DNA from 2 places in the Streptomyces sp. SP17BM10 genome. Region 1 is predicted to be linked to the other one. Evidence: riboswitches for the same ligand, from Rfam matches in the RefSeq annotation. Region 1 holds a riboswitch; the other holds the start of a gene.
The links. Region 1 has a riboswitch for cyclic di-AMP ahead of PUR71_RS31745 (glycoside hydrolase family 16 protein). Riboswitches for the same ligand answer to the same signal wherever they lie in the genome.
Positions count from the first base shown of each region.

Region 2: linked by a shared signal. The riboswitch ahead of PUR71_RS14980 (M23 family metallopeptidase) and the one ahead of PUR71_RS31745 (glycoside hydrolase family 16 protein) in region 1 are both predicted to bind cyclic di-AMP.

Region 1 covers NZ_JAQYXB010000661.1:232,334-237,994, reverse strand. Annotated here, with positions in the region: gene PUR71_RS31760 (TetR family transcriptional regulator) at 79-699, shown strand; gene PUR71_RS31755 (alpha/beta hydrolase) at 937-2,106, shown strand; gene PUR71_RS31750 (MoaF-related domain-containing protein) at 2,171-2,500, opposite strand; cyclic di-AMP (ydaO/yuaA leader) riboswitch at 2,962-3,134, shown strand; gene PUR71_RS31745 (glycoside hydrolase family 16 protein) at 3,136-4,455, shown strand; gene PUR71_RS31740 (hypothetical protein) at 4,472-5,047, opposite strand; gene PUR71_RS31735 (IclR family transcriptional regulator) at 5,233-5,661, opposite strand, start outside.
Region 2 covers NZ_JAQYXB010000565.1:20,265-25,925, forward strand. Annotated here, with positions in the region: gene PUR71_RS14965 (sensor domain-containing protein) at 1-288, opposite strand, end outside; gene PUR71_RS14970 (GNAT family N-acetyltransferase) at 389-994, opposite strand; gene PUR71_RS14975 (hypothetical protein) at 1,037-1,948, shown strand; gene PUR71_RS14980 (M23 family metallopeptidase) at 2,001-2,834, opposite strand; cyclic di-AMP (ydaO/yuaA leader) riboswitch at 2,847-3,005, opposite strand; gene PUR71_RS14985 (YiaA/YiaB family inner membrane protein) at 3,259-3,549, shown strand; gene PUR71_RS14990 (alpha/beta fold hydrolase) at 3,727-4,554, shown strand; gene PUR71_RS14995 (TetR/AcrR family transcriptional regulator) at 4,598-5,167, shown strand; gene PUR71_RS15000 (PP2C family protein-serine/threonine phosphatase) at 5,430-5,661, shown strand, end outside.

The DNA of each region.
Region 1 (5,661 bases):
CATGACATGCCAATAAGTCTCGACATGCCACCATGACGTGATCGGTCTCCCTGGCATGAAGGCGCGTACGCTGAGCCCGTGACCGGACGCCCCTCCCTGACCCAGCGCCGCCGCGACGCCACCCGGCTGGACATCGCCCGCACCGCCGCCGCGCTCTTCGCCGAACGAGGCGCCGAGGCGACCACCGCCGAGGAGATCGCCAACGCTGCGGGCATCTCCCTGCGCACCTTCTACCGGTACTTCTCGCTCAAGGAGGACGCCGTCGCGCCGCTGCTCGCGGCCGGCGGGCAGCGGTGGGTGGAACTGTTCGCGGAGAGCTCGGCCGACCTGCCGGTGCGCGAGGCGCTGGAGCGCTCGGCGGTCGCCTCGTTGACGCCTGCCGACGAGTCCGCGGCCGAGGCCATGCACTGGACCCGCAGCCTGCTGCGCGACCCCCGCCTCGCGAGTACCTGGCAGCGCGTCCACGCCGACTCCGAAGAGCGGCTGCGCGGCGTCCTCGCCGACCGCTGCCCAGCGGGCGCGGACGCGCTGGAGCTCCGCCTCGCCGCAGCTGCGGCGACCGCGGCGATCCGGGTCGCCCTGGAGGAGTGGGCCCTCTCCGACGCCCCTGTGACTGGCCCCGGCTCACCTCAGGAGCTGGGCGCCCGCTGCATGCGCGAACTCACGGGAGGACTACGGCTGTGGAGCCGGGTGACCTGAGCGGCTACGTGTCAGCGCTCCTCGAGGGCCACGGCCGGCAGGGGCCCGACACCGACGACGACGGGCACAGGTGGGCCCGACGCCGACGACGACGGGCACAGGTGGGCCCGACGGGGATGCTGACGTGCCGCTCCAGCCCGCTAGGGTGGAAGATCGCGCCCCGACGGGGAACCGGGGAGGTGCCCCGGATGTCCTAGCCGCGGGGACGTGAGTTCGAGGCGTGGGAGCAAGTAGGACATGGGTCTGACGAGCCACAAGGTGTTGGCGCTGACCGTATTGATCGCCGTCCTGATGACGGCCGGCACGGTCTGGCTGTGGCCCAGGCTCGCGAGGAAGACCTGGCAGGCGGTGCTCGGCCGGATCGGCGCGCTGCTCGCCACCCAGCTCACCGTGCTCGCCGCCCTCGGCCTCGTCGCCAACAGCTACTTCTCCTTCTACAGCAGCTGGGACGACCTCCTCGGCACCGGCGGCGACAACGGCCCGGTGGTGATCCACAACAAGGCGGACGCCTCCGGCCGGCTGCTCGTCGAGACGATCGGCCACGCCTCCGTCCAGGGCGGCGGCGCGATGGGCCGCGAGCCCGCCAAGTCCGGCGAGATCCGCAAGGTCCGGATCGACGGCAAAGTCACCCGGCTCTCCACGGAGGGCTACGTCTACCTGCCGCCGCAGTACTTCCAGCCCGAGTACGCGCAGCGCCAGTTCCCGGCCGTGATCGTCAGCACCGGCTTCCCGGGGCTGGCGGAGAACCTGATCACGCGGTTCAACTACCCGGGCGCGGCGCTCAAGCTGCTCCAGGAGGGGAGGATGCAGCCGACCGTCATGGTCCTGATGCGTCCCTCGCCCGCGCTCCCGCAGGACACCGAGTGCGAGGACGTCCCCGGCGGCGCACAGTCCGACACGTACTTCACCAAGGACGTCCCCTCGGCGATCCAGGCGAGCTTCCGGGTCTCCGCCGACCCGCAGGCCTGGGCGTTCATGGGCAACTCCACCGGCGGCTACTGCGCGCTGAAGCTCGCCATGCGCCACCCGGAGGTCTTTCCGACCGCCGTCTCCCTCTCCGGCTACTACCGCGCCGCCGAGGACCCGACCACCGGCGACCTCTTCGGCGGCAGCCGGCAGCGCCGCGACGAGGCCGACCTGATGTGGCGGCTCGAGAACCTGCCGCAGCCGAAGACGTCCGTCCTGCTGGCCGGCACCAAGCAGGGCGACGGCGACTACAAGCGCGACACCGAGGCGTTCATCGACGCGGTGCGGAGCCCGGGCCCGATGAAGGTCTCGTACAGCATGCTGGAGACCGGCGGCCACAACTTCGAGACGTGGAGCAAGCTGCTGCCGTCCTCGCTGGAGTGGCTGTCCGGGCACCTCAAGGTCCCGAACCAGCCGAACCCGCCGGCCCCCGCGGCCTGACGGCCCCCACGCCCTGACGGCCCCCACAGCCTGACGGCCCCACGCCCTGACCGGGCGGGCGGGCTCAGGCCAGCCGCTCCAGCGTCCCCGTGTGGAGCTCGCCGACCCGGCCGCCCTCGCCCTCGAAGGTCCAGAACGCGCGCACCGTCAGCCGGACCAGGTCCATCACGTGGCTGACGGTGATTCCGCTCTGCTCGGTCCAGCTGACGAAGTACACCTCGGGCGCGACCTCGGCGACGTGGAGCGCCACGTCCTCCCACTGGCCCGCCGACTCGCCGAGGCCCTCCCAGCGCAGCCGCTTGCCGTCGGCCGAGTAGGCGTTGCGGAAGGCCGCGCCGTTGTCGGCCCGGAAGAGGTAGGTGCGGCCGGCGAAGGCGGGCAGGGGCGCGGTCATGGCGGGGCGGTTCCTCGTCTCTGCGGGAGGGGCGCGGTGCTCTTGTGCACGGCGGTGGATGTCGGACCTCCAATTTATCCGATCGGGCGCGCTCGCACGGCCACTGCCAGTGAAGGCGCACCCCCGTCACCGTCACCCCGCAGGGCCCGCCACACGCGCTGCCGCCCGCCCCGCAGGCGCCGCCCGCCTGGCGGCCGTCCCTGCTCACCCGCGCCTGGCCGGCCCGATCGTCCGCGGCCCGGACCTGCGTCAGCGCGTCCCGGCGATCCGTGATCATCCGGGGGCCCCGGAAGGCCGGCCAACTGATCCACTGCGCACCGTAGTTGATCGACACGACTGTGAGCTGCGCGACAACCGGCCGCGACGAGTTGTCCGTTCACGGACCGACTGCCTAGCCTGCAACGGTCGTCCGCCCCGCGGACCCCGCCGCCGGGACGCCGAGTCCCGTCCACCCGACGGCGGGCAACCGAGCACCACAGCGGACGGGAGCGGGGGAACCAAGGTCAGCGCCACGACCCGGCACGCCTCCGTGCGTCCGGGCCGCGGCTTGGGGTGAAGCCGCTCCCACAGGCGGCCGGGCGACCTCTCAGCCCGAACCCGACAGCTCACCTCGCAGGCGTCGCAGAGGACACCCCATGCACCAGCCTGCCCGGCGCCGCGCGCCGCGTCACGCCCGCCCGTCCCACCGCGGCCGCACCGCCGCCCTCGCCGCCACCGGCGCGCTCGCCATCACCGGCGCCGGCCTGTTCGGCCTCCAGGCCGCGCCCGGCGCCCAGGCGGCCACCGGCCCCACCGTCACCCAGGACTGGCTCGCCCCGGCCACGATGGTCGCCGGCCGGGCCGCCACGGCGACCCTCACCCTCCACTCGTCGTCCTGCTTCGTCGCCAAGACCGTCGGCGTCGGCGTGCGTGACGCGGCCGGTCACAACCTCGACTTCCCCGGGAACGCCGGCAACGTGTCGATCTGCCCCTCGGGCCACACCTTCACCAGCGCCGCGCGTACGCTCGCGGCCGGCACGTACACCGAGTTCGGCTTCTGGCAGGACCTCGGCGGCACGTGGCACAACCTGCCTTCGAAGCAGTTGGTCGTCGCCAAGGCCGCGGCCCCGACCGCCGCGCCGTCGGCCACCCCGACCGCCACCCCGTCGGCCACGCCCGCGCAGACCCCCACGGCGACGGCCACGGCCACGCCGAGCGCCACCCCCACGCCGAGTGCCACCCCCGGCGCGACCGCGAGCCCGAGCGCCCAGGCGCCGTCCTCCCCGATCGCCGGCAAGTCGCTGACCTGGTCCGACGAGTTCAACGGCCCGATCAACTGGGGCCAGCGCTGGGTCGGCGACAAGAGCAGCTCGTACAAGTACGGCAACCACAATCCGGACGACAACAAGCTCGACTGGCTGGACCGGAACAACGTGGGCGTGGCCAACGGCGTCGCCACCTTCACCGCCGCCCCCGGCAGCAACACGCTGGAGAACGGCAAGCGGTCCTGGAACACCGGCTTCCTCACCACCGAGGGCTCCAGCGAGGGCTTCCAGGTCAAGACCGGCGACTACGCCGAGACCCGGGTCAAGCTGCCGGCCGGCACCGGCGCCTGGCCGGCCCTGTGGACCTGGAAGAACGGCAACGGGGAGGTCGACTCCTTCGAGTACCACCCCGACAACCCGAACCTCCTGGAGCTGACCAACCACGTCAACCCGGGCAACGGCGACTACTACACCAACGCGAGCGCCGTCGCGAAGGACCAGTGGGTGACCATCGGCACCCACTACGGCGCCAACTCGGTGGACTGGTACGTCAACGGCGTCAAGGTGTTCTCGGACGGCAAGGGCGTCGGCGCGAACTTCTCGGCGTACCTCATCCTCAACCTGTCGGTGAGCGCGGGGGAGTACCACCCCGCGCCGCAGGGGACCACCCCGATCACCATGGCCGCCGACTACGTCCGCGTGTACCGGTAACCACCGGTCCGAGTCCTCAGCCGGCAGCCGTCTCGACGACCTCGATCGTGAACGGCTGCCGGTTGTCGCGCGGGTCCCGGTCGTTCGGGCTCAGCACCTCGACCCGCCCGCCGTGCAGCGGGCCCGGCTTCACGGTCGGGGAGATCCGCACCTTGACGAGCGCCGTCGCGGTGCGCCCCTGCGGCAGGCCGGCCCGGAAGGCGCAGCGCACCCGGCGGCCGCCCGGGAGCACCTGGCAGTCCTCGGGGAAGTACGGGCCCTGCGCCGTGACCCCCGGCGGCAGGTCGACGATGACGGTGAACGGCGAGGCGGTGGTGTCCGGGCCGCGGTTGGCGACGAAGCCGTGCACGGTGGTCGTGCCGCCCGGTGGGGCGGCGTCGGGGTCGAGCCGGATCACCTCGAGGTCGGAGTCGGACGGTACGGCGGCCCGGCTCGCCGGTGCGAGCTGCACCGCCGCTCGGGGGTCGGGCCCCGGCCCGGCCCAGGACGGGTCGGCGGTCGCCGTCGCCACCGCGCAGCCCGCTGCCACGGCCACCGTCAGCCACGTCCAGCCCCCCGCCCCGCCGCGTGCACCCGTGTGCGTGCGCCCCATCGCCGTCCACCGTTCCCCTCGTGCCCCGGCCGCCCGCGCCGTCGCGGGCCGCGTCCGCACCAGGGTGGCCGAGCGACGGACGGCCGGCTCCTCGCCCCGCCCTTCGTCCGCCCGAACGGAGGAACACGTGCACGGGAAGTCGGCCACGCCGACCTCCCGTGCACGGCACGCCACCTGACCGTCCCTCAGGGTGCGAGGACCTGCCCCAGCCGGGCCGCGATCTTGTGCATCACCGATACGAGCGACGCCGCGCCGTCCTGCTGCTCCAGCGCCCGGATGCGGGCCTCGGGGCCGGAGACCGACAGCGCCGTCGGCGTCGGCGCGCCCGGGACGGCGAGCGCGATGCAGCGCACTCCGATCTCCTGCTCCTGATCGTCGACGACGTACCCGCGCTCGCGCGCCCCTGCGAGCTGGCGCAGGAGTTCCTGCGGGTCGGTGACGGTGTACTCGGTGTGCGCGGGCAGCGTGTTGGGGCCGAGGACGGCGCGCGCCTCCTCCTCGGGCAGCTGGGCGAGGAGCGCCTTGCCGACGCCGGTGCAGTGCGGTTGCACCCGCCGGCCGACCTCGGTGAACATGCGCATCGAGCGGCGCGACTGCACCTGCCCCACGTAGAC
Region 2 (5,661 bases), on a different contig from region 1:
CGTCAGCCCGGCCAGGACGGGCAGGCCGAGGACGGTCACGAAGGTGCCGGCGCCGAAGGAGAAGAGGACGACGGCGACGGTGAAGCCCGCGATCGCGACCGGCAGGCCGGTGAGGACGTAGCCGACCTCGCGGTAGTAGTGCGCGGAGAACGGCGCCCGCCAGAACGGCGGCGGCTCCTCGGTGCGGCGGGCCCGGGCGGGGCGGCTTCCGGCCTGCTCGGTGCCACGGGTGTCGCGGTCGTCCAGGAAGCCCCAGTCGCGGTCGTGCGTGGTGGAGGTACTGCTCATGTCCCCGGCCCCTGTTCGTCTCGTCCCCTGCTGACGGTCTCATTCTTGTGGGGCGGGGTGGTGCGGCGGCATCCGGAGACCTGGCGGATCGGGGGTGGGGTTAACCCCCCGTGCCCACCGTTTCGCCCGTACCGCTCCCCCGCCACTCGTCGGCGAGGAGCGAGTACAGGTACGAGTCGGACCAGATGCCGCCCTTGAGGACGTCGTGCCGGATCCGGCCCTCCCGCTGGAAGCCGAGCTTCCCGAGCACCCGGACGGAGGCCGTGTTGTCGACGTCCACGGACGCGGCCAGCCGGTGCAGGCCGAGGCGGTCGAAGGCGAGGACGCACAGCAGCCGGGCGATCTCGCTCCCGTAGCCGTACCCCCAGACGTCCCGGCGCAGCACGTACCCGAGCTCGGCGGACCGGTACGGGCCGACGGTGAGGGCGGCCTGGCCGATCGGCGGGGCGTCCGCCGGGTCGTCGTCCGCGCCGGGCCCGGTGTGGAGGGTGACGGCCAGCCGGTAGGTGTCGCGCTCCTCCTCCATCGCCCCCTCCAGGTAGAGGGCGAGCTGGTCCGCGCAGTCCTCGCGGTCGCGCGGCTCGAACGGGAGGTACCGCGTGACCTCCGGGTCGCCGAACAGCGCGTGCAGCGCGTCCAGTTCCTCCGGGGTGTGGCGGTACTCGCGGATGGCCAGCCGGGGGCCGGTGAGACGTACGGGGACCATGGCTGCCGACCCTACCCCCGACCAGCGGTTACCGTTCGAGCTATGAACGACGAAGACCTGCGGCTCGCCCCGCGCACCAGGGCCGCCGACCTGCTCGCCTGGGCGGCGGCGGAGGGCCGCACCCCGGTGGCCGAGGCGCCGGTGCGCGCGGTGCTGGCGCTGCTGGAGCTGGGCGAGGGCAGGATGCGCGACGGCTGGCCCGAACTGACCTCGGACGCCGTGGAGCACCTGCTGTACGAGCGGCTCCACCTGTACGTCCAGCCCGCCCCCGACGACGACCCGTTCGCGTACGGCGAGGCCGTACGGCTCCTGGTCGACCACCAGCGGGCGGCGAAGCGGCTCAACGCCAAGCGGCAGGAGCGGCTGCACGCCGAGGCCGAGTGGCAGGGCGAGGTCGCGGCGGGACTGCTGCGCCGGGCCGACCTGGTGACGTGGCCCCGGCTGTACGCGGTCCTGCTGCGCGCGCACGGAGTGGACGTCGCGGACGGGGAGGCGGTGCGGGACTGGCTCGCCGGGTTCCTCGAACTGGCCGAGGAGGAGCGGCTGGACGCGTTCGGCGCACTGGCGGAGGCCGGGTGGCTGGACGAGCCGGACGAGCAGGGCTGGGGCCCCGGCCGGGTGCTCTCGGTCGGCATGGCCACGGACGGCGCGCGGCGGCTGCTGGAGCAGGGCCTGATGCGGCGCAGCTACCGCAACCTCGCCGAGCTGAACGCGCTGGGGCGGCCGATGCCGGACGAACTGGCCGGGGACTTCGGGCAGTTCGAGGACGCGGCGGTGGAGGCGGCGCTCGCGCTGTTCGGCGAGTGGACGGTGCCGGGACTGCCACGGCTGCTGGTCGAGGAGTTCCCGGAGCTCGCGCCGGAGCCGGGGTCGGCGGAGATCGAGGCGTACCTGGCCCGGTTGCCGGAAGCTCCGGAAGGATCGGAGGCGTCGGAGGTGCCGGAAGGGGACTGAACCGGGAAGGCCCCGGCCGGTGACGGTCGGGGCCTTGCTCTTCGGCGGGGGTTCAGGGGTTGAGGCCGCGCTGCTGGAGCCAGGTCTCCGGGTCGACCGGGGCGCCGCCGCCCGGGCGGACCTCCAGGTGCAGGTGCGGGCCGGTGACGTTGCCGGTGGCGCCGACCTTGCCTATCTGCTGGCCGGAGGTCACCTGGCCGCTGCCCTTGATGATCGAGGAGAGGTGGCAGTACCAGATCTCGGTGCCGTCGGGCAGCGTCTCGACGATCCGGTAGCCGTACGCACCGGACCAGCCGGCCGAGGTGATCGTGCCCTGGCCGACCGCGAACACGGCGGTGCCGGTGTCGGCGGCGAAGTCCAGGCCGGTGTGCAGGTGCGCCCAGTAGCGGGCGCTCTGGCCGTAGTGGGCGCTCAGGTTGTAGTCGCGCACCGGCAGCGTGAGGGCGGCGGCCTTGGCCTTCTCGGCGTCGTCGGCGGCCTTCTTCGCCTCGGCCTCCTTGGCGGCGGCCTTGGCCTGTGCCTCCTGCGCGGCCTGCACGCGGGCGCTCTCCTCGGCGGCGGTGCGCTGGCCGTCGGCCTGCTGCTGGATGCGGGCGGCGAGCGCGAGGCCGGGGTCGGCGGAGAGCGCGACCGGGGCCTCGTCCGGGGCCTCGACGGCGGGCGCGGCGGCCGGGGTCGCGGAGGCGAAGCCGGTGGCGCCCAGGGTGGCGGCGACGGCGGTGACGCCGAGCAGCGGGGAGGCTCCGCGGGTCTGACGCGGCATCCGGTGGCGGTTGGCCTCGGCCTCCGGGGCCGGGAACTCGTCCTCGACCGGACGGGGGTGGTCGAGGAGCTGGGTACCGGCGGCAGGGCCGGCGGGCTGTGCCGGGGTGTGCGTCGACGCCACGGAGGCGTGCTCCTTTCCTTCCTTCGCGCCTACCGGGTTAGCTGACGGGTTCGGAGCAGGAAGGTCTCCTACGGCCGGGCCGGGGCCCCGCCGATTCACCCCAAGGAACGTGGTTCCCCGGCTCCCTGACCTGCCCGGAGGCCGGCCGGCGGGATTAGGCGACGGCGCACGGTGCCGTCTGGGTACGGCGTTTCGACCGCGCTGCGTTATCAAACGTTAATCCTAGGACGCCCTGATTCCAAGCCGTCCGCCCGGGACGGCCGACAACCGGGCGGGCGGCTTGTGCCCTATGACTGATTTGCGCCTCTTGCCCACCCCTGACACCACTTAACGTGATCGGGCGTCACCGCACGGCGGCCCGAACGGGCCCATCTGAGTACCCCTACTCATGTGCGGCGGGCCCGGCCGCCGCGATCCTGGCGCCATGAACGCACCGATGCAGTCCCGCACCACGGCCGCGTACCACCTTCAGGCCGTGCTCTCCTTCGCCCTGTCGGGCACCGCCCTCGCCATCGGGATCGCCTACCTGCCGGTCGGGGCCTGGACCCGGGCCTTCCTCGGGATCGGCCTGCTCTACACCGTCACCTCGTCCTTCACGCTCGCCAAGGTCATCCGGGACAGGCAGGAGACGAACGAGATCGTCACCCGGGTGGACCAGGCCCGACTGGAGAAGCTGCTCAGCGAGCACGACCCGTTCAAGGTCGAGGGGACCTGAGGACGCGGGGCGCCCGAGCGGCGGGGGCACCCCAGGGGCGGGGCTGCCGCTCGGCGCTGCGGCCTCTTCCCATCGGAGTAGGCCGGCAGCTTGACGGCTAAGGCTATTAGCCTTAGCTTTATGGCTATCGGCAGCACCGCCGGTAGCCACCGCAGCAGCGGACCGAGGAGGCCCACCATGAACGGCACCACCACCCCGGACACCCAGTACCTCGACGTTCCCGGCGGCCGGATCGCCTTCGACGACACCCGGAAGGGCGACGGCACCCCCGTCGTCCTCCTCCCCGGGATGCTCGACAGCCGCCGCTCGTACCGGCACCTCGTCCCGCTGCTCACCGCCGCCGGCCGCCGCGTCATCACCATGGACCTGCGCGGCTTCGGCGAGTCCTCGATCGTCTGGGACGACTACGCGCCGGGCGCCATCGCCGCCGACGTCCTCGCCCTGCTCGACCACCTCGGCATCGAGCGGGCCGTCCTGGCCGGCAGCTCCTACACCGGGGCGACCGTCGTCAAGGTCGCCGGGGACGCGCCCGAACGGGTCGCCGGGATCGTCCTGATCGACGCCTTCATCGAGAACCTCCCGCAGAACGCCCTCATGCGCGGCGTCGTCCACGCCATGGGAACGGTCGTGATCAACTGGCCGGCGTTCTGGGGGTTCTACCACCGCAAGCTCGCCTACCCGGGCGCCAAGCCGGCCGACTTCGACGCGTACGTGGCCGGGCTCGTCGACGCGCTGCGCACCCCCGGCCGCAGGACCGCCACCCGCGGCCACGTCCGCGGCGACTCCTCGCCCGTCGGCTGGAGCGCCGCCGTGCGGTGCCCGGCGCTCGTCCTCATGGGCACCAAGGACCCCGACTTCCCGAAGCCGGAGGTCGTCGCCGACCGGCAGACCGCGGCGCTCGGCGCCCGGAAGGTGATGATCGACGGGTCGGGGCACTACCCGATGGCCGACAACCCGCAGGCCGTCGCCGACGCCCTGCTGCCCTTCCTCGCCGAGATCGCCTGAGCACCCTCCCCGGATCGAAACAGAGAGACCGAGAGACCGAGCCATGCCCCGAGTCGGACTGACGCCCGAGCAGGTCGTCGACCACGCCCTCGCCCTCATCGACGACCAGGGAGCGGACGGCCTCACCCTCGCCGCCGTCGCCGCCCGGGCCGGCGTCGCCACCCCCTCCCTGTACAAGCACGTCAGCGGCGGCCTCGCCGAACTCCGGCGGCTCATCGCCGTCCGCGTCACCGAGGAACTGGCCACCCGGCTCGCCGACGCCGCCGTCGGCCGCAGCGGGGACGACGCCGTCGCCGCCGTCCTCCGCGCGTACCACGCCTACGCGACGGAGTACCCGCACCGCTACAACGCCCTGCCGCAGGCGCCCCAGGCGGACGACGACCTCGACACGGCGGCGGCCCGGCTGGTGGGGGTGATCGTCGCGGTGCTGCGGGAGTACGGCCTCGCCGGCTCCGAAGCCATCCACGCCGCCCGCACCGTCCGCTCCCTGGCCCACGGCTTCGCCTCCCTCTCGATCACCGGCGCCTTCCAACTCGCCGAAGACCTCACCGTCACCCACGACCGCCTCATCACGACCCTGACGAGCGGCCTCCACACCTGGCCGAAGGCCTGAGTCGGGATCGAGAAGTCGCCGGGACCGACTTCTCGCGCGGGGCGGCGGCAGGAGCCCGCGGGGCGCGGCGGAAAGGACCGTCTTTGTCCGGCGCCCCGGGTGCGTCGGACGTCGGCAGGGGCGGGTTCCTGGGTGAGGAGAGAAGGTGGCGGGGGTCGGGAGGGCGTATGACGTTGGTGTGGGTGAGGGGGCGGTTTTGCCGGGGGTTAGTGTGGCGGGGCTGACTGGGGGGTCATGATCGGGGCCGCCCACCGTTGTTCTGGTGGAGGGCTTGGTGCGGCGCTGGTACGGGCGGCTGCTGGACGGGGACGTGCGGGCGGGGCGGGACGCGCTTGTCGTGCTGCTCGGGCTCACGGTGCTGCTCGGGCTGTTGCCGCTCGCCCTGCCGTACAGCTGGCCCCCGTCGGCGCTCGTGCTGCCGCTCGTCGTGGGCGGGCTCGTGCTGCCGCGCGGGCGGTTGCTGGTGCTCGTGTGCGCGGCCGTCGCGGGCAGTG